3 regions of the Enterobacter chengduensis genome follow, and region 1 is predicted to be linked to each of the others. Evidence: predicted binding sites of a transcription regulator. Region 1 holds the regulator's gene; each other region holds the start of a gene.
The links. Region 1 encodes Fur, which represses iron uptake genes when iron is present. Its sites were predicted from a motif close to ATAATAATGAGAACNACTATCAA; they were not measured.
Positions count from the first base shown of each region.

Region 1 (9,751 bases):
CCGGGTCGTTCGCAAACGCCAGGTCGAATTTATCGCGCAGCGCCAGCAGGCCCGCCATCGCGCACTCGGAGGAGCAGTCCATGCGGATCGCGCCGTCTTTGTCCAGATGCATAAAGCGGAAGGTCTGATCGACGTGATCGTTCACGATGGTCAGATCCAGCTTGTAGTGCTCGGCGATGCGCTTCCAGTATTCGATACCGGAGCCGCCCAGCGGATCCACGCCCAGCTTCAGGCCGGCTTTCTGGATTGCCGCCATATCGACGATATCCGCCAGCCCTTCCACGAACGGCTGAACCAGATCCTGCTCTTTCACGTGGCCCGACGCCATGGCCGCATCCAGAGAAATGCGGTTCACGCCTTTCAAACCATCAGCCAGAAGCGCGTTCGCACGATCTTCCACCACTTTGGTGACGTTGGTGTCTGCCGGACCGCCGTTAGGCGGATTGTATTTGATACCACCGTCTTCCGGCGGGTTGTGGGATGGCGTGATAACGATACCGTCAGCCAGCGCGCCACCTTTTTTGTTGTGCACCAGGATGGCGTTAGAGACCGCAGGCGTTGGGGTGAAGCCGTTGTTCTCCTGAACAATCACGTCGACACCGTTTGCCGCCAGCACTTCCAGCACGGAGATGAACGCCGGTTCAGACAGCGCATGGGTGTCTTTCCCCACGTAGCACGGACCGGTAACGCCGTTTTTAGCGCGCTCTTCCGCAATGGCCTGAGCAATGGCCAGAATGTGCGGTTCGTTAAAGCTATGGCGTGCCGCGCTGCCGCGGTGGCCGGATGTACCAAACTTCACTGCGTGTTCTGCGTTGCCCACGACCGGTTTCAGCACGTAATACTGCGCGGTCAGCTGAGCGACGTTAATCAAATCGCTTTGTTGTGCAGGTTGGCCTGCACGGCTGTGATTTGCCATTACCGGGTCCTTCTGATGCAAGGGTTAAATTGTACCGCAAACCTTTTCAATCAATTCCGCAGGGAACTGCATGGACTGCATGATGTGTTCAATCATGCTGCACTTGCGGCCCGTGTTGGTATTGGTGATCACCCAGTATGGGGTGCCAGGGACATGTTTAGGTTTGGTTTGGTTGCCATTTTGCAGCAGCGTCTGCTCGTCGCCCGCGAAATAGACGCGGGTACGGCCGTGCAGCGACTCGGTCGCCTCAGCAAACGCTTTGTTATCCAGGGAATAAAGTGTAGACAGCACCAGCATAAAACGGTTAACCGCCTTTTTCTGCTCAGCGTATTCGTCGGAGAGCAGCAGTTCGCGCACCGCGCGGACTTTATCTTTTACCGGCGTCACGGCAGGTTTTGCTTGTGCAACAACGCTCGGCTGAGACACGACATCTTTGGTGACTGGGGTAGCAGGCTGTGAAGCGGCGGAAATTTTAAGCATGCGCCGTAAAATGTCGGACGCGCTCTCCCCGATATGCCGCGTCTGGCTGGCAATATACTGATAGAGTTCGTCATCAACTTCGATTGTTTTCATCTTAATCCAGTGCGATATCTTATCTGAATACAAGTCATTGGGATTATAAGGTCAAATCCCAACAGCGGATAGCGTCAAACCAGGTTGGCGGCAAAAGTCAGATTAAACTGGAACCTTGCGGCCGGGCGGCAGAATGGTCAACATGATACCCTAACCTGACATACGTAAAAAAAGAACTTTGCCATGAAATTGAATACCCGAGCGCAAACTGCACAATCGCCGAACAATAATTCTCCCATCGTACTGGTTCACGGCCTTTTTGGCAGCCTGGATAACCTCGGCGTGCTGGCGCGCGATCTGGTTACCGACCACGATATTGTGCAGGTCGATATGCGCAATCACGGTCTTTCCGGGCGTTCGGACGAGATGACCTACGCCGCGATGGCGCACGACCTGCTGGATACGCTGGACGCCAACGGTCTGCAAAAGGTGACGCTCATTGGGCATTCAATGGGGGGCAAAGCGGTAATGGCCCTGACGGCGCTGGCGCCGGAGCGTATCAGCGGCCTAGTGGTGATTGACGTCGCGCCCGTGGATTATGACGTCCGCCGTCACGACGAGATTTTTGCCGCCATTGATGCGGTCACAGAAGCGGGTGTCGCGACACGCCAACAGGCGGCTGCCGTCATGCGTGAGCATCTTGATGAAGAGGGCGTCGTGCAGTTTCTGCTGAAGTCGTTTGTTGACGGACAGTGGCGTTTTAACGTGCCGGTACTCTGGGACCAGTACAACAATATCGTAGGCTGGGAAAGCGTCCCCGCCTGGCCGCACCCTACCCTCTTCATTCGCGGCGGTCACTCCCCTTACGTTACCGATGCGTACCGCGACGCCATACTGGCGCAATTCCCGCAGGCTCGCGCCCACGTGATTGCCGGTGCCGGACACTGGGTGCATGCGGAAAAACCGGAAGCCGTTCTGCGCGCCATCCGCCGCTATCTCGCTGATACGGCAAATTGATTAAAAAGGAAGCGACTGGAAGACTGCGGGCTTCCAGTCGTTGGCGTGCCGTTTTTGGTGATGTATGATGGCGCGCTTATCGCCCGGGCATTAGCAGGGCGGCGTGTTTCCCCCGAAGTCTCAGAATCATGGCCAAAGAACAAACGGACCGTACGACACTAGATCTGTTCGCGAACGAGCGTCGCCCGGGACGACCCAAGACGAATCCGCTTTCGCGCGATGAACAGCTGCGTATCAATAAACGCAACCAGCTTAAACGCGATAAAAATCGTGGGCTTAAGCGTGTCGAACTGAAGCTGAACGCCGACGCCGTCGATGCGCTTAACGAGCTGGCCGACGCGCGAAATATCAGCCGCAGCGAGCTCATTGAAGAGATGCTGATCGCCCAGCTTGAGACGTTACGCCGCCAGGCATAAGTCTGAAAATCCCCTTTATCGCCCTTTTCATGTAGCACAGAGTGCAGTCCTGCGCGATAGCTGTTTCCGCAGGGTTGCCAGTTCTGCTATTATTGCCCTTATCCGTGGCCGAATTGCGCCACCATACTATTAAGTTTCAAGAGGTTATTTTACTCATGGCAATCATCGGCATTTTCTTTGGCAGTGATACCGGCAATACCGAAAATATCGCAAAAAACATTCAGAAACAGCTCGGTAAAGACGTTGCTGATGTGCATGACATCGCCAAGAGCAGCAAAGAAGATCTGGAAGGCTATGACATTCTGCTGCTGGGTATCCCAACCTGGTACTACGGTGAAGCCCAGTGCGACTGGGATGATTTCTTCCCGACGCTGGAAGAAGTGGACTTCAACGGTAAGCTGGTCGCCCTGTTTGGCTGCGGCGATCAGGAAGACTACGCCGAATACTTCTGTGATGCGCTGGGCACCATCCGCGATATCATTGAGCCGAATGGCGCGGTTATCGTAGGCCACTGGCCGACCGCCGGTTACCACTTCGAAGCCTCTAAAGGCCTGGCCGATGACGATCACTTCGTGGGTCTGGCCATCGACGAAGACCGCCAGCCAGAACTGACCGCCGAGCGCGTTGAGAAGTGGGTGAAGCAGATCCGTGAAGAACTTCACCTGGACGCGATTCTTAACGCCTGATTTTTATCGCGGCGCAACCGCGGTTGCGCCCATGCCCCAGGTCAAACCGATTAAATTAATTGCTACAATCTTTTAACTTTTTCGCCCAGACCTGTACAATGTCTCCCTGATAAAATGGGTTTTCCATTGAGCAAGTTTGTTGGTGATACCCCATTTTTATAAGCATATTTTGCCTGAGACTTGCAGTTTTCATTTAGCCATGGCAGTTCTATAATGAGACGCATTATCCCAAGTGCATTTTCTGTCACTTCCTACAGAAGTGAATCGTTTAGCAACAGGACAGATTCCGCATGACTGACAACAATACCGCATTAAAGAAGGCTGGCCTGAAAGTTACGCTTCCTCGGTTAAAAATCCTCGAAGTGCTTCAGGGTCCAGACAATCACCATGTCAGTGCGGAAGACCTTTATAAACGTCTTATCGACATGGGTGAAGAGATTGGGCTGGCTACCGTTTATCGCGTGCTGAACCAGTTTGATGACGCGGGCATTGTTACCCGTCATAATTTCGAGGGCGGTAAATCTGTCTTCGAACTGACCCAGCAGCAGCACCACGATCACCTGATCTGCCTCGACTGCGGCAAGGTCATTGAATTTAGCGATGACTCCATCGAAGCGCGCCAGCGTGAAATCGCCGCGCGTCACGGCATCCGTCTGACCAACCACAGCCTGTACCTTTACGGTCACTGTGCTGAAGGCGATTGCCGCGAAGACGACCATGCGCACGATGCGAAATAATCGAGTGTTTATACTCTGAGCCAGCCGTAAGGTTGGCTTTTTTTTGCCTTAAAAAGCCCGGTAAGCGCAGCGCCACCGGGCGTAAAACAGCTCATTAGTTATTATTGCTGCGAATTTCCTGCCAGATCTTATCGCAACGCTTCGCCACTTCCTGATCGTTACCGGTTTTACGCGCCTGAATACAGGCCTGGTAATCCATCACGCGGACGTTCTCCTGCGTCGCGAACTGCTCATGCGCTTTCTCTTTCTTGAGCACGTTCAGCACGCTCTGACAGGCTTCAATTTTTTCCGGCGAGCCCTCTGCAGTATTTATGCAGGCGCTATACGCCTCCTTCAGACGGGAGTCTTCTTTCGGTGCCTGCGTCTGGGTACACGCCACCAGCCCCGACGCCAGCAGCGCGACGATTACGATTTTTTTCATCATGTGCAGTCTCCATACCGGCGGGGCTCAGCCCGCCGGACGATTCATCAGAAGATGGTGAATGGGGCAATAACCATGAATTTCACGTCACGTTCATCCTGGAAGATGTTGCCGTAGCCGCCCGCATAGCTTGGGATATCGGAGTGGTTGTCGTACTGGGTGAAGTGCAGTTTGAACATCGTCCCTTTCGCGCGGCCATCCTGCAGGGTATAGATAGCATCAAGGCTGTAGGAAGACTCTTTCAGGCGATAGTTGGGATCGTAGTATGCGTCCGGCGTTGCCATATCGGCAGGTTTTGCATCCCAGGCGTAAGCGTAAGAAGCGCCCACCGCCCAGCCAGGCAGGTTCCAGTTTTTCAGGTCGTACATGGCGCCGAAGAAGACCGCTTTCTCGCCGTCGGCGTTGAAGTCTGAACGGTTATCCCACCAGATATCAAGACGACCGTTGGATGAGGCATAGGTCGGGGTCATACGCTGCAGGAAGTAGCCCTGCTGCCCTTCCGCCTTCACCCATGTGCCTTCCAGACGCAAATCAACCTGACCGACCTTATAGCCGAAGGTTAACGCCTGCAGCCACGCGGTGCCGTCATAAATGTCATTGACGCCGCCGTCGCTGACCTTGTCACGCGTACCGTAGAACTGGTAGCTGGTGCTCAGCGGGCTGCCTGCGATATCAAATTTGTAGCTGGCTTTAGCAAAATACTGATCGATATAGCCTTCCGCCTGACCAAATGCGGCTTCCAGTACCAGATCGTTTTTGAAGTCATACTTCGCGCCCAGCGAGTGCAGGTAATCGACTTTGGTTTTCTTATCGTTCTGGTAGAACTTGTCCATCTCAATGTGCCACGGTGCTTTATACTCGTTGGTCCACATATAGGAGAAGCTCAGCGCCCCCGCATCACCGTAGTCAAAGTTAGCCCCGGCTTCCGCCCCCTGATAGGTGCCCGGCATAAAGCTCCAGTGCGGGGCTAACAGGGTCTGGCCGGTTGGCTGGATGTATCCGCCGCGCGCCCATACCGGACCGTACTTAAATTTCGCAGCCGCTTTGTAAAGGCTGATACCGCTCTTATCCCCGGACCAGTCTTCATCATAGGCTTTGTTGCTGGAGGAGAAGGCGATTTCGTTCGGGTGGCCGCTGTCGCCGTTTTCCGCCATTTCGATTGCGGTAAACGCAGCAATATCCAGACCGAACATATCGGCGGCATAGCCTGACTGGAAGTCCAGGTTGGCGTTCCAGGTGGAGTGTGAAAGGTTGGTTTTATATTTGTCTTCGTTGACGTCTTTACGGTCACGCTCGCGCTGCCAGTAATAGATACCGCCCGTGAGGGTAGAATCGTCGATGAACCCTGCCGCTTTCGCTTCTGGCGTCACCACCAGGCCCGACATTGCTGTCACACCGGCAATAGCCAGCGCCAGCGCACTACGTTTGCCACTGAACGTACGCATAGATTATTCCTCTTTGACGAATTAAAACGCCTGAAACGGCGTAAATAAAAAAGACCAAATGGTCAGGGGTAGTTTTAAATACCCTCGAATTAACTACCGTCTTTAGGTTATTTTTCGCGACGCGAATTATCAATGCTTTTCAGCGGGCAAAAGTCAGGATTATGACGAAGTGCACATAATTGGTAGTGCTTTGTAACATTTGCAGTAAAGCGAGGAATGACGGGGAATTGTCAGGTATTTCAGTTAGTAGACGCGGGATTACTTTTCTTTTTTATAACCTTTTTGATTTTCGTAATGACACAAACTTTTTTTTGAAAAATAAGTAGCACCTCATTGACCTGTTATTTTCATAAGGCTGCTTTAGGCCCTGGCTTAATACCCTGATCGTTATATAAAAAAACGCCGCATAGTGCGGCGTTTGTCTCTCATTGACCAGAGCAGCAATATTATTCGCCGATCTTCGTCCAGGTGTCACGCAGGCCGACGGTACGGTTAAATACCGGTTTTTCCGCCGTGCTGTAACGGCTGTCCAGGCAGAAGTAACCTTCGCGTTCAAACTGGAACGCTTTGCCTGCTTCAGCCGCTTTCAGGGACGGCTCAGCGTAGCCCTGCTTGATGACCAGAGATTCCGGATTGATGGTCGCCAGGAAGTCTTCCGCCGCACCTGGGTTAGGCACGCTGAACAGACGATCGTACAGACGGATCTCTACCGGCAGCGCGTGAGATGCGCTCACCCAGTGAATAACGCCTTTCACCTTGCGGCCATCGGCAGGATCCTTGCTCAGCGTTTCCGCATCGTAAGAACAGAAGATGGTGGTGATATTTCCTTCTGCATCTTTCTCAACGCGCTCGGCTTTGATCACGTAAGCGTTACGCAGACGCACTTCTTTACCCAGCACCAGACGCTTGTACTGCTTGTTGGCTTCTTCGCGGAAGTCAGCGCGGTCAATCCAGATCTCGCCGCTGAACGGCACGTCACGGCTGCCCATTTCCGGTTTGTTCGGATGGTTAGGCATGGCAACCAGCTCGCTCGCCCCCTGCGGATAGTTTTCGATAACCAGCTTCACCGGGTCGATAACCGCCATCGCACGCGGGGCGTTCTCGTTCAGGTCTTCGCGAATGCAGGACTCCAGGGAGGCCATCTCGATGGTGTTGTCCTGCTTGGTCACGCCGATGCGCTTGCAGAACTCACGAATAGAGGCCGCCGTGTAACCACGACGACGCAGACCAGAGATGGTTGGCATGCGTGGGTCATCCCAGCCTTCAACGTGCTTCTCGGTCACCAGCTGATTCAGCTTACGCTTGGACATCACGGTGTATTCCAGATTCAGACGAGAGAACTCGTACTGACGCGGATGCACAGGAATGGTGATGTTATCCAGCACCCAGTCATACAGGCGACGGTTGTCCTGGAACTCCAGCGTACACAGGGAGTGCGTAATGCCTTCCAGCGCATCGCTGATGCAGTGGGTGAAGTCGTACATCGGGTAGATGCACCACTTGTTGCCGGTCTGGTGGTGTTCTGCGAACTTAATGCGGTACAGCACCGGATCGCGCATCACGATGAACGGAGACGCCATGTCGATTTTGGCACGCAGGCACGCTTTGCCCTCTTCGAAGCCACCCGCACGCATTTTTTCAAACAGCGCCAGGTTCTCCTCCACGCTGCGATCGCGGAACGGGCTGTTTTTGCCCGGCGCGGTCAGCGTGCCGCGGTACTCACGGATCTCATCTGCTGACAGTTCGTCAACATACGCCAGACCTTTATTGATAAGCTCTACCGCGTAGGCATACAGCCGATCAAAGTAGTCAGAGGAGTAGCAGATATCGCCAGACCAGTTGAAGCCCAGCCATTGCACGTCGTTCTTGATGGACTCAACGTATTCGATGTCTTCTTTTACTGGGTTGGTGTCATCGAAACGCAGGTTGCACTGTCCCTGGTAATCTTGCGCAATGCCAAAGTTCAGGCAAATGGACTTCGCATGCCCGATATGCAGGTAGCCGTTCGGCTCCGGCGGGAAGCGGGTATGTATTGTGGTGTGCTTACCACTGGCCAGATCTTCATCGATGATCTGACGAATAAAGTTACTCGGGCGGGCTTCTGCCTCACTCATCGTGGATTCCTCAAAGCGTAAACAACGTATAACGGCATATGATCTTATAAGCCGGACGAAGAGACAACCCTTATGTAACGGAAAAACCGTTACCAATAAAAAAAGCGGCGGAGGATATCCCCCGCCGCTTAAGGCATGACTCTACTCAGGAGCGATTACTTGCCTTTAATCTCATACAGCGGGGTTTGACCTGCAACAACCTGACCTTTCGCCTGGATGACCAGACCGCTGAAGTCGTCGATGTTGCTGCAAACCACCGGGCTTATCATGGAGCGTGCGTTAGCGTTCAGGAAGTCCAGATCCATTTCCAGAACCGGCTGCCCGGCCACCACTTCAGCGCCCTCTTCCACCAGGCGAGTAAAGCCTTTACCGTTCAGCGCCACGGTATCGATGCCCATGTGGACCACGATCTCCGCGCCATTTTCGGTTTCGAGGCAGAACGCGTGGTTGGTGTTGAAAATTTTCACGATGGTACCGGATGCTGGAGACACAACGGTTTTATCCGTTGGTTTCACCGCCACGCCGTCACCGACCGCTTTGCTGGCAAAGGCTTCGTCAGGTACCTGCTCAAGGTCAACGACGTCACCCGTTACCGGAGAGACCAGAGCAGCAACCGTTACGGCGTTAGGCACGGCCTGCGGCTTCGCGACCGGGGCAGCCGTCGCCGCAGGTGCACTGTCGGCTGATGCCGCTGCGACCGGGCCACGGGCAACCACTTTCTTCATTTCATCACCGATAGATTCCGCTTTGGCACCCACGATGACCTGGATAGTTTGTTTGTTCAGCTTAACGACGCCAGATGCGCCAAGACGTTTACACATTGCGTCGCTGACGCGCGCAGAGTCGCCCACGGTCAGACGCAGACGGGTAATACAGGCATCAATGGCTTTCAGGTTGTCGGTACCGCCGACTGCGGCAATGTAGCTGGTTGCCAGCTGGGTTAAACCTTCTTCGGTATTGCTGTTGGCTTCGCTGGTCACAACGTCATCAGTGGTGTCTTCGCGTCCCGGCGTTTTGAGGTTAAACATACGAATAACCGCGGTGAACAGGACGAAGTAGATGACGAAGAAGGCCGCGCCCATGACCACCAGCATCCAGACGTTCTTGCTTGCCGCCGGCAGGTTGTACATCAGCACGTAGTCGATCGCGCCTGCGGAGAAGGAGAAGCCCGCATGAATGCCCAGCAGGGTTGCCACAAACAGGCTGATGCCGGTTAACACCGCGTGCATCAGGTACAGCAGCGGAGCCAGGAACATGAACAGGAATTCCAGAGGCTCGGTTACGCCGGTCAGGAATGCGGTAATGGCCACTGACAGCAGCATACCGCCGACCATTGGACGACGCGCCTTTGGCGCTGCCAGGTACATTGCCAGCGCAGCGCCCGGCAGACCAAACATCATGATTGGGAAGAAGCCGGACATAAACATGCCCGCGGTGCCGTCACCCGCGTAGAAGCGGTTGATGTCGCCGTGGAAAATCGTGCCTG
Region 1 covers NZ_CP043318.1:1,519,834-1,529,584, reverse strand. Annotated here, with positions in the region: gene pgm (phosphoglucomutase (alpha-D-glucose-1,6-bisphosphate-dependent)) at 1-916, opposite strand, end outside; gene seqA (replication initiation negative regulator SeqA) at 941-1,489, opposite strand; gene ybfF (esterase) at 1,673-2,446, shown strand; gene ybfE (LexA regulated protein) at 2,575-2,862, shown strand; gene fldA (flavodoxin FldA) at 3,018-3,548, shown strand; gene fur (ferric iron uptake transcriptional regulator) at 3,839-4,285, shown strand; gene chiQ (ChiQ/YbfN family lipoprotein) at 4,380-4,706, opposite strand; gene chiP (chitoporin ChiP) at 4,754-6,151, opposite strand; gene glnS (glutamine--tRNA ligase) at 6,598-8,265, opposite strand; gene nagE (PTS N-acetyl glucosamine transporter subunit IIABC) at 8,421-9,751, opposite strand, start outside.

Region 2 (9,751 bases), 660 kb from region 1:
GTGGTGACGGCACGCGGTTCGCGGCGCGCGTGGAGTGGGTATTTGAGAACGACGAGCGGCTCAGCCTGCGTGGCGTGAGGGCTCGACTGAACCGTACCTCGCAGTCGTTCAACCAGGCCTATCCCCGTAACGAGACGCTGCAAGGGATCGAGGCCTCCTGGCAGACGCCGATATCCGATAGCGTTACGGTAGCCTCAGGAGCGTGGTTCACGCAGAGCGACCGGGAGCGTAACGATACGGGTCTCCAGCTGCAGCTTTTTTTCTCCAGTGAGCCCTGATTTATCGCGAAGCTATCGTCAGTGCCGGACAGGCGACACCGCCGCCCGGCATTGTCCTTAGACATTCACAGCATTAATCAACCGCGTTTTCATCGTCTGATAAGAGGATGCGGCAAAATCCTCCGCCCAGCGCTGGTCCTCTATCGCCTCCAGCCGAACCGCGCAATACTTCGTTTCCGGCGTTTTGGAGATGGGATCGAGATTATCCTGAGTCAGCTCGTTGCAGGCGCCAATCCACCACTGGTAGGTCATATAGACGGCCCCGGCGTTGATGCGCTCGCTAATGCTGGCGCGGGTAATCACCTTGCCGCGACGCGAACGCACCCAGACCAGTTGCCCCTCCCTGATGCCCAATTTTTCCGCGTCGGCAGGATGCATTTGCACTCGCCCCGGCTCGTCGGCCAGGCTCTGCAGCGCGGCGCAGTTACCGGTCATTGAGCGGCAGGAGTAGTGCCCCACTTCACGTACCGTACAGAGCACCAGCGGGAAATCCGCATCCGGGTTTTCCGCCGGGGCGCGCCACGGGGCGGCGAAGAGTTGCCCTTTACCGGTTGGCGTGTCGAACTGATTGCCTTTGTACAGGTATGGCGTGCCGGGATGATCCAGCGTCGGGCACGGCCACTGCACGTGGCCCATCTCGCCCATTTTTTCATACGTCACGCCGTAGAAGAGCGGGCACAGCTCGCGCATCTCATCCCAGATCTGCTGGTTATCCTCGTAGTGCATCGGATAGCCCATCTCGGTGGCGAGCAGGCTAATGATGTCCCAGTCGCGCTTGACGTTGCCGCTGGCTTCAATGGCCTGGCCAAAACGCTGGAATCCCCGGTCGGCGCAGGTAAAGACGCCGCCGTGTTCACCCCAGGAGGTGGCCGGGAGCAGAACGTCCGCCACTTCTGCCGTTTTGGTCATAAAGATGTCCTGCACCACGACGAAATCGAGCGCCTCAAAGCCGCTGCGCACCAGGCCTAGATCGGCTTCGGTCTGAAGCGGATCTTCCCCCATGATGTAATAGGCCCTGATCTTGCCTTCCAGCGCCAGGTGCGGCACTTCGGTGATGCGCGTCCCGACCCGATCGTCCATTTTATTGACGTCGATTCCCCACGCGTCGGCGAACTTCTGCCTGACCGCCGGATCGGTCACCGCCTGATAGCCGGGAAACATGTTCGGCAGCACGCCCATATCGCAGGCGCCCTGGACGTTGTTTTGGCCGCGCACCGGTCCGACGCCGACGGCAGGGCGGCCGAGGTTGCCGGTCAGCAGCGCCAGGCTGGAAAGCCCTTTAACCACGTCCACAGCCTGACCAAACTGGGTCACGCCCATTCCCCACATCACGGTCGCAGAAGGGGCCGCCGCGAAGGTGCGCATCGCCTGGCGAACGTCGCGGGCGGGAATGCCGGTCAGATGTTCGACCTTCTCCGGCGCATAGTCTTTTACCGTTTGTCGGTAGGCCTCCAGCCCTTCCGTAAAGCGCGCCACGTAGTCCTTGTCGTACAGTTCTTCTTCCAGCAGCACGTAGCCAAAGGCGTTAACCAGCGCCATGTTGCTGCCGTTTTTCAGCTGCAGATGCTGGTCGGCGATACGCGCCGTTTCAATGCGTCGCGGATCGCAGACGATAATTTTTGCGCCGTTTTCACGCGCTTTCAGCACCCGGCGGGCAACGATAGGGTGGGAATCCGCGCAGTTATAGCCGAACACCAGCAGGCATTTGGAGTGTTCAATATCGTTGATTGAGTTGCTCATCGCGCCGTTGCCGAGCGTTTCCTGTAAACCGGCCACGGAAGGGCCATGGCAGACGCGCGCGCAGCAGTCCACGTTGTTGGTGTTCAGCACCGCGCGGGCAAATTTTTGCATCACATAGTTTGTTTCATTGCCGGTTCCACGGGAGGAACCGGTGGTCATGATCGACCGCGGCCCGTGCTGCGCTTTAATGCTGCCGAGCCTGTGGGCGGTGTAGCGGATAGCCTCTTCCCAGGTAACGGGGGTAAATGCCTCGCCTTTGCGGTAGCGGAGCATCGGCTGGGTCAGGCGTGGGGTGAGCAGACGGGTATCGTTAAGGAAGTCCCAGCCGTAAAATCCTTTCAGACAGAGGGTGCCCTGATTTGTGACGCCCTCTGCGGCTTCGGCTCGGATGATACGGTTATTTTCAACGACAAGGTTTAATTTACAGCCTGCACCACAGTATGGGCAGACGCTGGCGATCTTTTTCATCAATAACAGACCTGTTAAGAAATGAAGCAAAGTTGACTGAAAATTCCAGTCCCGTAAGCGGAGGTAAGCAGGAACCGTGCCAGCTTGATTTTGCTTGTTTTACAGGGCGTTGTGGAGAAGGGCGCGTGTCATCGTCAGACGGATCGTCAGTTTTGACGATGACACGTGAGGGGAAGGTGGAGAGAATGAGCTTACAGATCGTCCATCGTGTAACCCACCACGATTTCCAGCGTTTTACGAATTACATCCGCCTGTACCACGTCGTGGGTGGCTTCAAGCGTCTGGATCAGCCAGAGGATGATCGCTTTGTTGGACAGATGACCTTCTGAGGCCAGGACACAGCGTACTGCAGTAGAAAAAACAGCGGACTCTTCAGCAAAACGATCGCCTGCGTGACGGAAATACTCCGACAGGGCACTGTCCAGAAAAGCAGAATGGTATTCGGGTTGAAGCTGAATATTTTGTCTCATTTGTTCTCACCGTAGCTGTTAAATTGCAGTCAATGTATTTTTTTGGGGTCGGACGGTTTTCCACTTCCAAATAACGGCACTACATTGTCTCTGTTATCGTTGAGAGGTCCCTCTCTTTTCGTTCGTCCTTGCGCGGTTCTGCGACGTGTAAAAGCGATGCTGTTTGAGCCGATTTCGGCAATCACCACCGCAAGTGTCTCCCGCCGCTGGGGATCCTTTTCATGTTCTTTCATTACCCGCAGACGCTGCAGCAATCCTTCGGTTGTCACTGGCCCCCGCTCTTTCAGGAGTGAAAGAACGGCCTCGCCGATAAGCTGGTCGATCAGTCGGTCTGCGTCACTGCTATTCATAACCTTACCGTTCGAAGAGCAGACCAAGTAGCATGTGGTAATGCGCTTCCTCTTCCGGCCCATCGGCCTTTTCGAGGCGGCTCAGCAGTTTGGTACAGAGCGATTTGCGATTAAGGTTTCGCCCGTCGCTGAGAATTTCGACAACAACCTGGCCCAGCGTCTCCTGTTGGGTAGGAAGCGTGGCCTTCTCGAAGTACTGTGCGATAGCTGCTGCGGAATCTGAGACGTAACCTTTCTGCTGCATGTTTCGCTCCTGTAAAATTTTGTAATCACTAACGTTACAATTAAGGTATACATAATTTCTAAATCTGTACATAGAAAATGTACAGATTTTTAATATTTTTATGATATTTTTTATAAAGTCCTTATTATTCATTACATTAAAAGCTTGTCATGAAGCGGTAACGTTACAAAATATATTGTACAAAAAGGCTGGCCGCTGATAAGTTGTACACCGCAGAAAAAAGTATCAGTAACTGCCGTAAACGATTGAGATGTAAATTATTTGTCAGCCAATTAATGTGCTATAAATGATTCTTACCCACCTTTTTGGTGGTCAAAACCCTAACCCCAGGAAAAGCATGCTCACTACCATCATTTACCGCAGTCATATCTGCGAGGACGTTCCGGTGAAAGCGCTGGAATCAATGGTCGCTGCTGCAAATAGTAAAAATCGGCAATCCAATGTCACGGGGATCCTGCTGTTTAACGGCACACATTTTTTTCAATTGCTTGAAGGGCCAGTGGAACACGTGTCTGCCATTTATGATCAGATTTGCAACGACCCGCGCCACCATAACGTGGTAGAGCTGATGCGCGATCACGGGCCTGTCCGACGCTTTGGCAACGTGGGTATGGAGCTTTTTGATTTGCGCAACTTCGACAGGGATGAGGTACTGCAGCAGGTGCTGGACAAAGGCACGACGCGCTACCAGCTGACGTATAACGATCGCCCTCTGCAGTTTTTCCGCACCTTTGTCGAGGCCACGGAAAAAGCCAACTACTTTGAGCTGCCGCCGGCGGATTCATGGGATTTCGTTCCCGAAGAGACGGCCTTATCCGCGCAGCCGGAGGTGGTCGCGAAGGGGGCAGACTGCAGCTTTGCATTCCAGCCGATAGTTGACCCGTTTATGCAGCAGGTCGTCTCCTGGGAGGCGCTTATCCGCACGCCTGACGGCGACTCGCCGGGAGCCTATTTCGCGCATCGCCCCGACGTCTATGCCTCGGATTTACAAAGCAAACAGGTGGCGCTCGCCATGGCCAGCGCGCTGGGGCTGCAGAACCAGACGCTATCCCTGAACCTGCTGCCCATGACGCTGGTTAACATCCCCAACGCCGTGGATTTTCTGCTCACCGCGATTGAAGCAAACGGATTTGTACCCGAGCAAATTGTGGTGGAGTTTACCGAAAGCGAAGCCATTTCCCGTTTTGACGAATTCACCGATTCGGTCAGGCAGCTTAAAAGCGCGGGCATCAGCGTGACGATCGATCACTTTGGCGCCGGTTTTGCGGGACTCCAGCTGCTGGCCCAGTTCCAGCCGGACAGAATTAAGATTAATCGCGATCTGGTGGCAAACGTGCATAAAAGCGGCCCCCGACAGGCCATTATTCAGTCGATCATCAAATGCTGTTCCTCGCTGGAAATTCAGTTCTGCGCGGTGGGCGTAGAGAAGGCGGAAGAGTGGATGTGGCTGGAATCTGCGGGAATTTCCCAATTCCAGGGACATCTTTTTGCCAGCCCCCGGCACGGCGGCATTCCGGCGATTGCGTGGCCTGAGAAAAAGTTCGAATTTTGATAAAGCTATACACTGCCAGGTAGAGTTAGCTGTACGAATGGCAAATTTTATACAACAATGTACTAACAGGTGAGGGGGCAAGCGGTCCGTTCACCTGAGCAAAATGCGGTCTTAGTTATACAAATGGTATGTACAATCTGATAAGGTTGGTGTAGTTAGGTATGGAAGTTCTGAGCGTGAGGGAGTTAATGGCCTATTACATTATCGGCGAAGTGGCCGAACGATGCGGTATCAACCCCGTTACGCTGCGTGCCTGGCAGCGCCGTTATGGATTGTTGAAGCCGCAGCGCAGCGAAGGGGGTCATCGTCAGTTTGACGATGAAGATATCCTGCGTATTGAAGAGATCAAACGCCTGATGAAAAGCGGCGTTTCGGTCGGCAAAGTGAAAGCCTTGCTGGAAAATAAGGAAGTGTTGACGCAGGGCAACTGGGCCTCTTTCCAGGAAGAGATGATGACCGTTCTACGTTACGCCAGCCCGGCAAAGCTGCGCGCCAAAATAGCCGAGTTCCGCCGCGATCACGCGACGGATGCGCTGATTGACAATATCATCTCACCCGTCCGTCAGCGGATGAACCAGGATCAAAATACCGTTCGCCATATGGCGAGCCTGCTCGACGGCGTATTGATTGAATTCGCGATCTCCATCCTGGCGGAGTCCCGAAAAAAAGCCGGTAAAGACGCTCTCCTGATTGGCTGGGAGTGCGACGATCGCACCCACCTGTGGCTGGAAGCCGCGCGCTTATCGCAGAAAGGCTGGCACATTGACGTTCTGGCAGAACCCATTGATTCGCCGCGTCCTGAACTGTTCCCGGGCCAAAAAATCTTTGTCTGGACGGGGAAATCCCCCACGCCTCGGCAGCAGGAACAGCTCGATCACTGGCGTGAGCAGGGATTTGCTGTCACCTTTCATCACTAAGTTTAAGAGGCCTTGAGGGCCTTTTTTTGTTTTTGTTCTTTTCTGAGTAGAGGCTATCTCAAAAATAGGCATTTCCGATGCATATTTTACTTTTCTTCTCTTCGCCTCAAACCCCATAACAAAATGCATTATTAATCAATGCATTGAACAATTAAATCCATCCTGCCTGCATCCTGCCACAGGGTCTATGCTTAATAAAAGTAGTCAAAAAGGGCGGTTTAACCGAATGCCCCTGCTGACAGGGGGTTGAAGTGATAATCGTTATCACTAACATGGCGTTATGCCCTGATGGCTTATCAGATGAGGTGGACCTATGGAACTGCATTCAGAAACCTTTAATCCTGCCGATTTTGCCTGGCGCGGTTTAACGCTCACGCCAGCGGCGGCGGCACATATTCACGAGCTGGTGGCGAAAAAGCCGGAGATCCTCGGCGTGCGTTTGGGCGTCAAACAGACCGGCTGCGCAGGTTTCGGCTACGTGCTCGATACCGTCACCGAACCCGAAAAAGATGACCTCGTGTTCGAGACCGACGGCGCGAAGCTGTACGTCGCGCTGCAGGCCATGCCGTTCATAGATGGCACCGAAGTGGACTACGTCCGCGAAGGCTTAAACCAGCTGTTTAAATTTCATAACCCGAAAGCCCAGAACGAATGCGGCTGCGGCGAAAGCTTTGGGGTATAGGCGGAACTATGTCTCGGAATACTGAAGCAACGAGTGAAGTAAATACCTGGAGCGGTGGGCACCTCAACTACAAAGAGGGGTTCTTCACCCAGCTGCAGACCGATGAGCTGGCAAAAGGCATCAATGAAGACGTCGTGCGGGCGATCTCGGCGAAACGTAACGAGCCCGAGTGGATGCTTGAGTTTCGCCTGAGCGCCTTCCGCGCCTGGCTGGAGATGGAAGAGCCGCACTGGCTGAAAGCGCATTATGACAAGCTGAACTATCAGGACTACAGCTACTACTCTGCGCCGTCCTGCGGCAGCTGCGATGACGCCTGCGCCTCGCAGCCCGGCGCGGTGCAGCAAACCGGCGCGGACAACGGTTTCCTCAGCAAAGAGGTGGAAGAGGCCTTTAACCAGCTGGGCGTGCCGGTGCGCGAAGGGAAAGAGGTGGCGGTTGACGCTATTTTCGACTCTGTCTCTGTGGCAACTACCTACCGCGAGAAGCTGGCAGAGCAGGGGATCATCTTCTGCTCCTTCGGCGAAGCGATCCACGATCATCCTGAACTGGTGAGAAAGTACATCGGGACCGTGGTGCCCTCTAACGACAACTTCTTTGCGGCGCTCAACGCGGCGGTGGCCTCTGACGGCACCTTTATCTACGTGCCGAAGGGCGTGCGCTGCCCGATGGAGCTTTCCACCTATTTCCGCATTAACGCCGAAAAAACCGGCCAGTTCGAACGGACGATTCTGGTGGCGGATGAAGGCAGCTACGTCAGCTACATCGAAGGGTGCTCCGCCCCGGTCCGTGATAGCTACCAGCTGCACGCTGCGGTGGTAGAGGTCATCATCCACAAAGACGCCGAGGTGAAATACTCCACGGTGCAAAACTGGTTCCCGGGGGACGGCAATACCGGCGGTATCCTGAACTTCGTCACCAAGCGCGCGCTGTGCGAAGGCGAAAACAGCAAGATGTCGTGGACCCAGTCGGAAACCGGCTCTGCCATTACCTGGAAATACCCGAGCTGTATCCTGCGCGGGGATAACTCCATCGGCGAGTTCTACTCGGTGGCGCTCACCAGCGGCCATCAGCAGGCCGATACCGGCACCAAGATGATCCACATCGGTAAAAACACCAAATCCACCATCATCTCGAAAGGGATCTCCGCCGGCCACAGCCAGAACAGCTATCGCGGGCTGGTGAAAATCATGCCCACGGCGACCAATGCGCGAAACTTTACCCAGTGTGACTCGATGCTGATTGGGGCAGACTGCGGGGCGCATACCTTCCCGTACGTTGAGTGCCGTAACAACACGGCCCAGCTTGAGCACGAGGCGACCACGTCGCGGATTGGGGAAGATCAGCTCTTCTACTGCCTGCAGCGCGGGATCGGCGAAGAAGACGCCATCTCGATGATTGTAAACGGCTTCTGTAAGGACGTGTTCTCTGAACTGCCGCTGGAATTTGCCGTTGAAGCCCAGAAACTCCTCGCCATTAGTCTTGAACACAGCGTCGGTTAAGGAAAGCACATGTTAAGCATTAAAGATTTACAGGTCAGCGTAGAAGATAAAGCCATCCTGCGTGGCCTCAATTTTGACGTCAAGCCGGGCGAAGTTCACGCCATCATGGGGCCGAACGGTTCCGGGAAAAGCACGCTTTCTGCGACGCTGGCGGGCCGCGAAGATTACGAGGTGACCCACGGCTCGGTGGAGTTTAACGGCAAAGATCTGCTGGAGATGTCGCCGGAAGACCGCGCGGGCGAGGGCATCTTTATGGCCTTCCAGTACCCGGTTGAAATTCCGGGCGTCAGCAACCAGTTCTTCCTGCAGACGGCGCTGAACGCGGTGCGAAAATATCGCGGGCTGGAGGCGCTGGACCGCTTCGACTTCCAGGATTTAATGGAAGAGAAAATCAAGCTGCTGAAAATGCCGGAAGATTTGCTCACCCGCTCGGTGAACGTCGGTTTTTCCGGCGGCGAGAAGAAGCGTAACGACATCCTGCAGATGGCGGTTCTGGAGCCCGAGCTGTGCATTCTGGATGAGACCGACTCCGGTCTGGATATCGATGCCCTGAAGATTGTCGCTGACGGGGTAAACGCCCTGCGCGACGGCAGGCGTTCGTTCATTATCGTCACCCACTACCAGCGCATTCTGGACTACATCAAGCCGGATTACGTCCACGTGCTTTACCAGGGGCGTATTGTGAAATCCGGTGATTTCACGCTGGTTAAACAACTGGAGGAGCAGGGCTATGGCTGGCTTACCGAACAGCAGTAATGCGCTCCAGCAGTGGCACAGGCTGTTTGAAGCCCAGGGCGGTACGCGCTCTGAGCAGGCGCAGCAGCATCTGCAGCAGATGCTGCGTCTCGGCCTGCCGACGCGCAAGCACGAGAACTGGAAATACACACCGCTTGATGGCCTGCTCAACGCCGAATTCGTGACCCGTCTGGCGGAGCTTGCGCCTGCGCAGCGCGACGCGCTTGCTCTGCGCGTGGATGCGGTGCGCCTGGTGTTTGTCGACGGCGAGTACCGCCCGGATCTGAGCGACGCTCCCGAGGCGAGCGGATTTGAGGTTGAGGTCAACGACGATCGCCAGCCCCTGAGCGCCCCGGTTCAGCCCGAAGTGTTCCTGCACCTGACCGAGAGCCTGGCCCGCGGGGTGACGCACATCCGCGTGAAGCGAAACCAGCGTCCGGCAAAGCCGCTGCTGCTGATGCACGTCACCCAGGGTCTGGACGGCGACGAAATTAACACCGCGCACTATCGCCACCATCTTGAGCTGGCGGAGGGGGCAGAGGCCACGGTTATCGAACATTACGTTAGCCTCAACGAGACGCGGCACTTTACCGGGTCGCGTCTGACGATGAACGTTGCCGCTAATGCCCAACTTCACCACGTCAAACTGGCGTTTGAGAATGCCCAGAGCCACCACTTTGCCCATAACGACATTGTCCTGGGTCAGGATGCCGCCGCGTACAGCCATAGCTTCCTGCTCGGCGGAGCGGTGCTGCGCCACAATACCAGCACGCAGCTTAACGGTGAAAACACCACGCTGCGCATTAATAGCCTTGC
Region 2 covers NZ_CP043318.1:2,181,207-2,190,957, forward strand. Annotated here, with positions in the region: gene FY206_RS10740 (capsule assembly Wzi family protein) at 1-278, shown strand, start outside; gene fdhF (formate dehydrogenase subunit alpha) at 336-2,486, opposite strand; gene FY206_RS10750 (biofilm/acid-resistance regulator YmgB/AriR) at 2,678-2,956, opposite strand; gene FY206_RS10755 (hypothetical protein) at 2,986-3,306, opposite strand; gene ycgZ (regulatory protein YcgZ) at 3,311-3,550, opposite strand; gene FY206_RS10765 (diguanylate phosphodiesterase) at 3,888-5,102, shown strand; gene FY206_RS10770 (MerR family transcriptional regulator) at 5,291-6,019, shown strand; gene sufA (Fe-S cluster assembly scaffold SufA) at 6,333-6,701, shown strand; gene sufB (Fe-S cluster assembly protein SufB) at 6,710-8,200, shown strand; gene sufC (Fe-S cluster assembly ATPase SufC) at 8,210-8,956, shown strand; gene sufD (Fe-S cluster assembly protein SufD) at 8,931-9,751, shown strand, end outside.
Region 2: sufA (Fe-S cluster assembly scaffold SufA) is a predicted target of Fur. The motif match lies at 6,271-6,293, and genes of this name have one in related genera.

Region 3 (9,751 bases), 2.2 Mb from region 1:
GCATCCCCTTGCCGCGCGCCTCCTGCACCAGGTCCGGGTATTCCCGGCCCAGCTGGCGGAAGCCGTCCAGCAGCATGTCGCCTTTCTGCTCCGCCTGCGCGGGCAGGTTTTGCTCCAGCAGCACGTTGATTGTCGCCAGCGCGGCCGCACAGGCCAGCGGGTTACCGCCAAAGGTGGTGGTATGCAGGAACGGGTTGTCGAACAGCACCGAGAAGACTTCTTCGGTGGCGACCGTCGCACCAATTGGCATCACGCCGCCGCCGAGCGCCTTCGCCAGGCACAGAATGTCCGGCTGAACGTTTTCGTGCTCGCAGGCAAACATCTTGCCGGTGCGCCCCATTCCGGTCTGCACTTCGTCGAGGATCAGCAGCGCGCCAAACTCATCGCACAGCTGACGCACGGCAGGCAGATAGCCCTGCGGAGGGAGGATCACGCCGCCTTCGCCCTGAATCGGCTCCAGGATCACCGCCGCCACGTCATCGCCGGTTTTACGGCATTCACTCAGCGCGGTGCGCATGGCGTTGATGTCGCCAAACGGCACGTGGCGGAAGCCCGGCAGCAGCGGCATAAACGGCTTGCGGAAGGTGGATTTAGCGGTCGCCGACAGTGCGCCCAGGGATTTACCGTGGAACGCGCCGCTGGTGGCAATGAAGGTGAATTTCCCGCGCGGCGACTGGTACGCTTTGGCGAGCTTAATCGCCGCTTCGACCGATTCCGTGCCGCTGTTGCTAAAGAAGCTGTATTTCAGTTTGCCGGGCGTTAGGGCCGCCAGGGTTTTCGCGAGCATGGCGCGAAGCGGGTCGAGCAGTTCCTGGCTATGGAGAGGTTGTTTCGCAAGTTGATTCTGTACGGCGGAAACCACAACTGGATTACGGTGCCCCACGTTGAAGATACCAAAACCACCAAGGCAATCGATAAACTCCTGTCCCTGGGTGTCGACAAGCGTGTTCAGACTTCCCGCTTGCCACTCTACGGCTCCGTAATCCCCGCCGGCGGTAACAGATTTGCGATACTCCAGAAATCCTGGATTGACGTGCTCTTTAAAGTAATCAATGACCTCTCGGTTAAGCTGTTTCATCTCCTCATGATCGAGCGTTCGCTTCTCAATGAGATTCAGTGCGTGCGCGGTACAGGCAAGAGCCGAGGCGCTGGAAGGTAACCTGTTCAAAATGTGCTCCCGGGGATCGCGTATCACATGATACTGGTTTAAGTATTGCAGGGATTACGCCACTTCAGATGCCATAACGAAAATCGGGATAAACGCCAGGTTAAAATAATGTTGCACAATATTTAATCATGCCGATAGAAGCCAAACGGTATTTAGCGGTACAGACCAGAGAGTAAAAGACAGGGGAGAAGCGAGCCGCTGCACTAAAGAAGAGCATAGGCTGCAACTTAAGTGGGCGTTAACGGGTCATGCTTTGTAGGTAATTTCTTGCTGAAAGTATTAGAAATCAATGGATTAAAAAATCGTACAAAAAGTATGGTTTAAGTCAAATCTGCGATCTCCATCAAGTTTAACAACTAAAGATAAATTGTTTACCGCCGAAAAAACATTGACCCACAAAATTAACATTCAAATAACCTGCAAGGGATGCACGCCATGTCCTCTCCAACCTATGTCACCCAGAATGAATATCCTCTGGACGATGACACCACCTTAATGTCTACCACAGACGTCCACAGCTACATTACCCACGCCAACGACACCTTTGTGCAGGTGAGCGGCTATCAGCTGGATGAGCTAACGGGCCAGCCGCACAATATGGTGCGCCATCCCGATATGCCAAAAGCCGCGTTTGCCGATATGTGGTACACGCTGCAGCAGGGCGAGCCGTGGAGCGGGATTGTCAAAAATCGACGCAAAAACGGTGACCACTACTGGGTGCGTGCTAACGCGGTGCCGATGGTGCGCCGCGGGCAGGTGACGGGCTATATGTCGATTCGTACCCGAGCCACCGCGGAAGAGATTGCCGCCGTGGAGCCGCTCTACCGGGCGCTGAACGACGGGCGCTGTAAAAAGCGAATTCACAAAGGGCTGGTGGTGGGCAAGGGCTGGCTGGGCAAACTGCCGGCCATGCCGCTGCGCTGGCGCGTGCGCAGCGTGATGGCGGCGCTCTTTGCCCTCCTCGCCGCTACGCTGGTAACGACCTCCGCAGGCTGGGCACCGCTCGCGGCGGCGGCGGCGGTGATGCTGCTGGGAACCGTGCTGTTTGAACAACAGATTGTCCGTCCGGTAGAAAATGTGGCGCGACAGGCGCTGAGGGTGGCCACCGGCGAGCGCAACAGCGTGCAGCACCTGAACCGCAGCGACGAGATGGGGCTGACGCTGCGTGCGGTAGGGCAGCTTGGCCTGATGTGCCGCTGGTTGATTAATGACGTTTCGAGTCAGGTGGTGAGCGTCCGTGACGGCAGCGACAGGCTGGCGCAGGGGAATGACGATCTCAACGATCGCACGCGTCAGACCGTGGCGAACGTGCAGCAGACCGTTGCGACGATGAACCAGATGGCCGCGTCGGTGCAGAGCAACTCCGAAACCGCCGCCGAGGTGGATAAACTTTCCGTAGCCGCGAGCAGCGCGGCGACGAAGGGCGGCAATGCCATGCAGACCGTCGTCAAAACCATGGACGACATCGCCGACAGCACGCAGCGAATTGGCTCGATCACCTCCCTGATTAACGACATTGCCTTCCAGACCAATATTCTGGCGCTCAATGCGGCAGTTGAAGCGGCACGGGCAGGCGAGCAGGGGAAAGGGTTTGCCGTGGTCGCAGGTGAAGTCCGCCATCTCGCCAGCCGCAGCGCCAGCGCCGCGAATGATATTCGTAAACTCATTGATGCCAGCGCCAGCAAGGTGCAGTCCGGCTCTGAGCAGGTACACGCCGCAGGCCGCACGATGGACGATATTGTCGAGCAGGTGAAAAACGTGACGCAGCTTATCGCCCAGATCAGCCACGCGACCTCCGAGCAGGCAACCGGGCTGTCAGAGCTGACCCGTTCGGTGGCCGAACTCGACAGCATCACGCAGAAAAACGCCGACCTGGTTGAGGAGAGCGCGCACATTTCGTCCATGGTGAAACACCGCGCCGGGCGTCTTAAGGATGCGGTGACCGTGCTCCATTGAGTCAGTCATGTTCCAATAAAGCCGTTTATTCCGTAAGGAATAAGCGGTTTTTTAACGTCTGCTTGTGACTATTGCTGAGTTTTATTGTTAAGTTAATATTAAATAACTAAAGAAAGTGCCTCAGTTATTTATCCCTGCCTAAGTCAGTTATTCAGCGTGCTATTTCGAAAATTACCCCTCTGGTGGTCTGGTAACGATCGATGTGGCGATATTAATAGTCTGTACCTATCCATTGTGGTGATTATGAAATAAAAAAACGATCAAAGTCATAAAGTTAGCAAAATCGTTACCGATAACAGCGATCGTCTGAGAAATAATCACATCGATGGAGAAAATATGTTCTTACATGACGTAAAGATCGGCACGAAATTATTTCTGGCATTTGGGTTCTTTATTGTCCTGATGGCGATCAGCGCGAGCCTGTCTCTGCTGAGCCTGAACCGGGCAAATAACGGGATGCAATCCATTATTACCAGTGATTATCCAACCACGGTAAAAGCGAACCAGTTAATCGATAATTTCCAGGAATTTATTAGCACGCAACAGCTGATGCTGCTGGACGAGCAGGGGACCTACACGGGGCAATCTCAGCAGCACCTGAAAGAGATCAGCGAGCACATCACGGTGATCCTGGGCGAGCTAAACAACGTGTTGCAGGATCAGAAGTCCCAGCAGGTGCTGGCGGATATCCGCAGCGTGCGCCAGCAGTATCTGGACTCGCGCTACCGCATCCTGCAGGCGGTGCAGAACAACAACCGTGCGGGTGCCATTCAGGAGATGATGACCACCACCCTCGCCGTGCAGCAGGCTTATAAAGCGAAGGTGAAGGAGCTGATTGCCATTCAAAACGGCGAGATGCAGAGCGCAGGCGCGCAGGTCGAAGAGGATTTCAGGTCTAATCGCCTGCTGCTGATCCTGATTACGCTCTTTAGCGTCGCGGCAGGCAGCCTGATCGGCTGGTTTATCGTGCGCGCTATCACCCGTCCGCTCGGCGAGGCGGTGCATTTTGCTAAAGCCATTTCAGAAGGCGATCTAACGGGCAGCATCACGCCGCACGGCAAAGATGAAACGGGCCTGCTGCTGCATGCGCTGATGGAGATGAAAACGCGTCTGCTGGACATTGTGCAGCAGGTGCAGACCGGCTCGGAGAATATCTCCAGCGCGGCCGCGCAGATTGTCGCCGGGAACCAGGATCTGGCCGCGCGCACGGAAGAGCAGGCCAGTTCCGTTGAACAGACCGCCGCCTCGATGGAGCAGATCACCGCGACGGTGAAAAATACGGCCTCGCATACCGGCGAAGCGACCAACCTCTCGGCGGATGCCGCCACGGTGGTCAAAAACAACGGCGAGATGATGAAGCAGGTGACCAGCAAAATGCGCCTGATTAACGAAACGTCGAACCGGATGTCCGACATTATCGACCTGATCGACGCCATTGCTTTCCAGACCAACATTCTGGCGCTGAACGCGGCGGTGGAAGCGGCGCGCGCCGGTGAGCACGGCCGCGGCTTTGCGGTGGTCGCCGGAGAGGTGCGCCAGCTTGCCCAGAAGAGCGCGTCGTCTGCCAGCGAAATCCGCGAGCTGATTGAGAGCTCAACCAGCCAGACCCAGGACGGGATGAACCTGGTCGAAAAAGCGAGCGCGCTGATCAACGGGATGGTGGGCAACGTGGAGGAGATGGACGTGATTCTGCGCGAAATTCGCCAGGCCAGCCACGAGCAGACGGAAGGCATTTCGCAGATTAACAGCGCGATTGGCCTGATTGATGCCACCACCCAGCAGAACTCTGCGCTGGTGGAGGAGTCCGTCGCGGCGGCGGCATCGCTTAACGAACAGGCGATGCACCTGAAAGAGCTGGTACGCGTCTTCCGCGTGAGCGAGCACGCACCGGCTTAATCCATCTGGGAGATCTCAAGCGCCGCGCGGTCGATGACGCCGATAATCTGTCTGAGCTGCGCGTCGCTGAGATCGCCCTGATTCACCTTCAGGTCTAGCACCGCTTTGAAGTTATCCAGCGCCCGCTTCATCTGCGGGTTTTTTCGCAGCTGAAAACCGACGCCGCGCGCTTTGATCCGCACCTGGATCTGCTCCAGCTGTTCCCGGTTTTCGTCCAGCCAGCCTTGTCCTTCAGCGGTGATCGTAATCTTCTTACGCCCGTTCTCTTCTTCCGTAATGGTGATAAAGGTCTGATCCTGAAGATAATCCAGGGTTGGGTAGATGACGCCCGGGCTTGGCGTGTAGTTTCCCTGGGTCAGGTTCTCGATCTCTTTGATCAGCTCGTAGCCGTGGCTCGCGCTGCGGGTCAGGATATCGAGAATGACCAGCCGCAGATCGCCGTGGCCGAAAAAGCGCGGCCGACGCCCGCCGCCTTCGTGTTCGTGTCGCATACCAGGTCCTTAAATTTGATATATCTAAACTATATCTAAGATATATTCAGATGCAATCTAAAAGATCTTGCATTTTTCCTTATTAGTAATCATTATCATTTAAAAATTGATTTAGATATATCGTATTCACCAGAGAAGGGGCTAAAAATGGCATCTACCCGTTATCCACAGCGTGTTCGTAACGATCTGCGTTTTCGCGAGCTGACGGTGCTCCGCGTTGAGCGCGTTAGCGCGGGTTTCCAGCGTATTGTGTTAGGCGGCGAGGCGCTGGAGGGGTTTAGCTCCCGCGGCTTCGACGACCACACCAAAGTCTTTTTCCCGGCACCCGGGGCAACGTTTGTACCGCCGGTAGTGACCGATGAAGGCATTGACTGGGGCGACGGCGTGCGTCCGCAGGCGCGCGACTATACGCCCCTGTACGATGAGTCCCGTCATGAACTGGCGTTGGATTTCTTCATTCATGACGGCGGCATTGCCAGCAACTGGGCGCTAAACGCGAAAGCAGGGGACAAGCTGACCATCGGCGGCCCGCGCGGTTCGCTGGTGGTGCCGGAGGATTACGCCTGGCAGCTGTACGCGTGCGATGAATCCGGCATGCCCGCGCTGCGCCGACGCTTGGAGGCGATTGCGAAACTGCCGGTTCGCCCGAACGTTCATGCGGTCGTGACGGTCGGGGATGAATCGTATAAGGCCTATCTGGCGCACCTGAGCGAGTTCAATATCACCTGGGTGGTAGGCCACAGCGAGCAGGCAGTCGCGGACCATCTGGCGGCGCTGACCGTTCCGGGGGACGACTACTTTATCTGGCTGACCGGAGAAGGGAAGGTGGTGAAAAGCCTGAGCCGTCAGTTTGAAACCGACGACATTGACCCTCAGCTGGTGCGTGCCAGCGCGTACTGGCACGCCAAATAATCAGGCTGCCGAATCCAGCTGCGCTTCGTTCACCTGATGTTCGAGCGAGGCGCGAACCTCGCGCAGCGCTTTTTCCTGCTGGGCAAAGTACGCTTCCATGTTGCTCAGCGAGGAGACCAGCAGCCAGGACTCCTCTTTCTCCAGCTCAGCCAGCTCGTTTACCAGGGTGTCGATCTGCTCGCGGACCTGGGCCATTTTCTTGCGGATACGTTCCAGATCGTTCAGCCTGTCGCTTGCCATTAATGGCTCGAAGCCCTGCTGCAGGCGGGCCACGAGCGAGCGAATGGCTTTCACATCGCCGCGCTGCTTCGCCTGGTTGAGCTGCACCATCATGCTGTTGGCTTCTTCTTTCAGATCGTCCGCCACCAGGTCCGGGTGGCAGAGCTTGCTCGCCTGCCGCCAGAGACGCTTGAGTTCGTTCTGATCTTCTTCTGAAAGATGCTTCCCTTTCCGCAGCCGCACCTCGGCATCGTGATGCTGCTCACGATACTTCTCGTACTCTTCGTTAGCGTCGTCGCGCGCCTGACGCGCAGGCTCCTCTTCGCGCGTTAAGCCGCTCTCCAGCTCCAGCGCTTCGGCCAGCAGGTTGGCAATCAGATTGCTTTGCTGCTCCAGATGCTTACGCGCCTCAGCGGCCTGGACGGAGTCGGCCGGGAGATCGCGCCAGCGCTGGGTGAGCGTCGCCAGCACCTCCACCGCCTGCGCCATATAGCGCTGGCAGCGACGGTAATCTTCCTCGCGACGACGCGCTTCCGCCTGCTGACGGCGCAGGTTGAGCTCGGCCAGCGTTTTACGCAGGGCGAGGATCTGCTGCATCAGCGGCCCGAGGCGCGAGAAGTAGAGGTCGTTAAACTCATCAAGCTGCTGCACGCGGGCGTTGCGGCGGTCAATGAGATCGCGCAGACGCTCTTCCAGCGCCTTCAGCTCCAGCTTGCTGGCGGCCACCTGCGGGTCGCGCCACGGGGTTACGGCGCGCTGGCCCTGGAGCCACGCGGTAATGGCCGCCATCGCCGCGGTGTAGTTCTTCTCCTCAAGCGCCACGACGATTGCCTGTAGCTCATCGTCAAACGCTTCATTTTTCAGGCGTGTCAGCTGGCTCTGGATGATGTCGTCATCTTCCAGCTCAATGGCATTTTTAATGATTTCTAGCCGTTTGATCGGTGTGCTCATGATGCCTTTCGCTTTGGCGCTTAAGTATTTGAGTTAAGGTTAGTTGTTGTAAACGCTACAGGAAATAATACACACGGATGATGATCGGCGCGATGGGGGATTTCTTTAATATTGCTTTAGTTTGCATCCCTGCAAAAATCTGAAAATGCGCCAGAAATGTCCTTGTTCTCTTTGTTGATATATGCACTATTTACTTTTTGAAATAAGTTGCTCGTTTTTTAACAGTCAAGTTTGAAAGCGGACTTTGAGCGGAGAGTCATAGTGTTAGGGAAAACATCTGCACGCACGCTGCTGGCGGCCATCCAGCTACTGGTGCCGGGCATCGCACTCGCCGCCCCGTTGTCGCCGGCCGATCGCACCACCATTCAGCAGCAACAGCAGCAGTTGCTTGATGAGAACCAGCGCCAGCGTGAAGAACTGGAGCGCAGCGTGGCGTTACCGCGTCCCGTATCTCCCGACAGTACCGCGACCCCACAAGGCCCCTGTTTTGCTATCTCGCGCATCGAGCTGACGGGTGCCAGTCTTCTGTCTCCGTTAGCTCAAGAACGGCTGGTTGCGCCGTGGCTGAATCAGTGTCTTGATATTGCTCGTTTAAATACCCTGACTAATGCCGTGTCTGACTGGTACATCAGCCGGGGCTATATCACCAGCCGTGCGTTTTTGACCGAACAGGATCTCTCAGGTGGTGTTCTCCAGCTTGCGGTTCTGGAAGGTAAGCTCCAGCAAATACGCCTTGAAGGCGTTCCGGCGCGCACCCTGAGCATGACCTTCCCCGGGCTCGAAGGAAAAATTCTCAACCTGCGTGATATCGAACAGGGGATGGAGCAGCTCAATCGCGTGCGCCAGACGCCGGTTGAAATAGAAATCTTGCCCGGCGACAGGCAGGGCTATCGGCAGGGATGGCCGGAGGGATAGCGGGAGACAGCACGGCGTCGGCTGCAGTGGGGGCGCAGGGGGGTAAGAATGCGGTTGAGAATAATGCGCTAAGTGCCGATCGGATTGACAGTTTTGCGGCAAGGGTGAGAGGGTGTGAGACTCGTGGCGACTGCAAACAGGTCGTCAAGGAGATGGAAGATCTCAGCCTGAAGCAGCAACAGGAAATGATCGCCGTCTGTGCAACAAACCCGGCGGCCTGTAAAGAGAAATATGGAGATATACCAGCTAACGGAATGCTGGTACGAGAAGCGATAGATCGCGTGTTAGGTGCAGATGTGCCTTCTGCAATGAAGAACGATATGTCTTCATTGTTAGCGCAACAGATCGAAGCGGAAGGTGTTGTATCCAGTACAGAATTTGCAAGTCAGCTTAAAACCCGTTATGGAATTGATGGTCAACAAGCTGATATTTTAGCAGCTGCTGCGCTTGGGGCTGTAACTGGAGGGATGAGTAAAGGCGGGAAACCAGCCGCAGGAACAGAAGGAAAAAACATTGTCATTGTTGACTCCGGTAAGAAAGGAGCCTGGAACAAAGCAATGAATAAACCGGAGCCGAATACGGTTTATCAGGTGGATGGTAATAAGACGTATCGTATTGATGCTGAAGGTCGAACAGGTTCTGCGGAGGCTACATTAGCGTGGACGAAAAATGACAGAAACACTTATCAGCAATGTAAGGCCGGAAAATGTGGCACCTCTGGTGATGAAGGTGGGCATTTAATTGCCAGTATTTTTAATGGTCGTGGCGAAAAGCTTAATCTTGTACCTATGGATGGCAACCTGAATAAGGGGGCGTGGAAAAAGATGGAAAATACTTGGGCTAGCGCTCTAAAAAATGGTAAGCAGGTTGATGTGAAAATCGAGCCATCTTATACAGGTAGTAATAAAAGACCAGATAGTTTTACAGTTACTTATCAGATAAATAATGATCGACCAGTCAGAGAGATTTTTAACAACACCCCAGGGGGTAAGTAATGGCTTCTCGTGATGATGAATTGTATTCAGAAATTGGACGGATATTGTTTGAATCGGCACCTGAGGATGCGCAGAAGCTCTTCCTGGATGCTGAGCTATCCCCTGAAAATGATCATGCAAAATTTTTATATGATTACATCAATAAACAAGGTGAGAAAACGTGGTTTTTGCCGGGAACCTCTGCAACAGACAGTTTACTCCTTAAGAAATTAGTAGAATTAAGGCACTTCTACATAGAACAAGGGCTT
Region 3 covers NZ_CP043318.1:4,395,812-4,405,562, reverse strand. Annotated here, with positions in the region: gene ygjG (putrescine aminotransferase) at 1-1,168, opposite strand, end outside; gene FY206_RS21310 (methyl-accepting chemotaxis protein) at 1,604-3,124, shown strand; gene FY206_RS21305 (methyl-accepting chemotaxis protein) at 3,461-5,020, shown strand; gene FY206_RS21300 (PadR family transcriptional regulator) at 5,017-5,511, opposite strand; gene FY206_RS21295 (siderophore-interacting protein) at 5,659-6,423, shown strand; gene FY206_RS21290 (coiled-coil domain-containing protein) at 6,424-7,593, opposite strand; partial or broken gene FY206_RS21285 (POTRA domain-containing protein) at 7,882-8,484, shown strand; partial or broken gene FY206_RS21280 (DNA/RNA non-specific endonuclease) at 8,475-9,503, shown strand; gene FY206_RS21275 (hypothetical protein) at 9,503-9,751, shown strand, end outside.
Region 3: FY206_RS21295 (siderophore-interacting protein) is a predicted target of Fur. The motif match lies at 5,588-5,610, and genes of this name have one in related genera.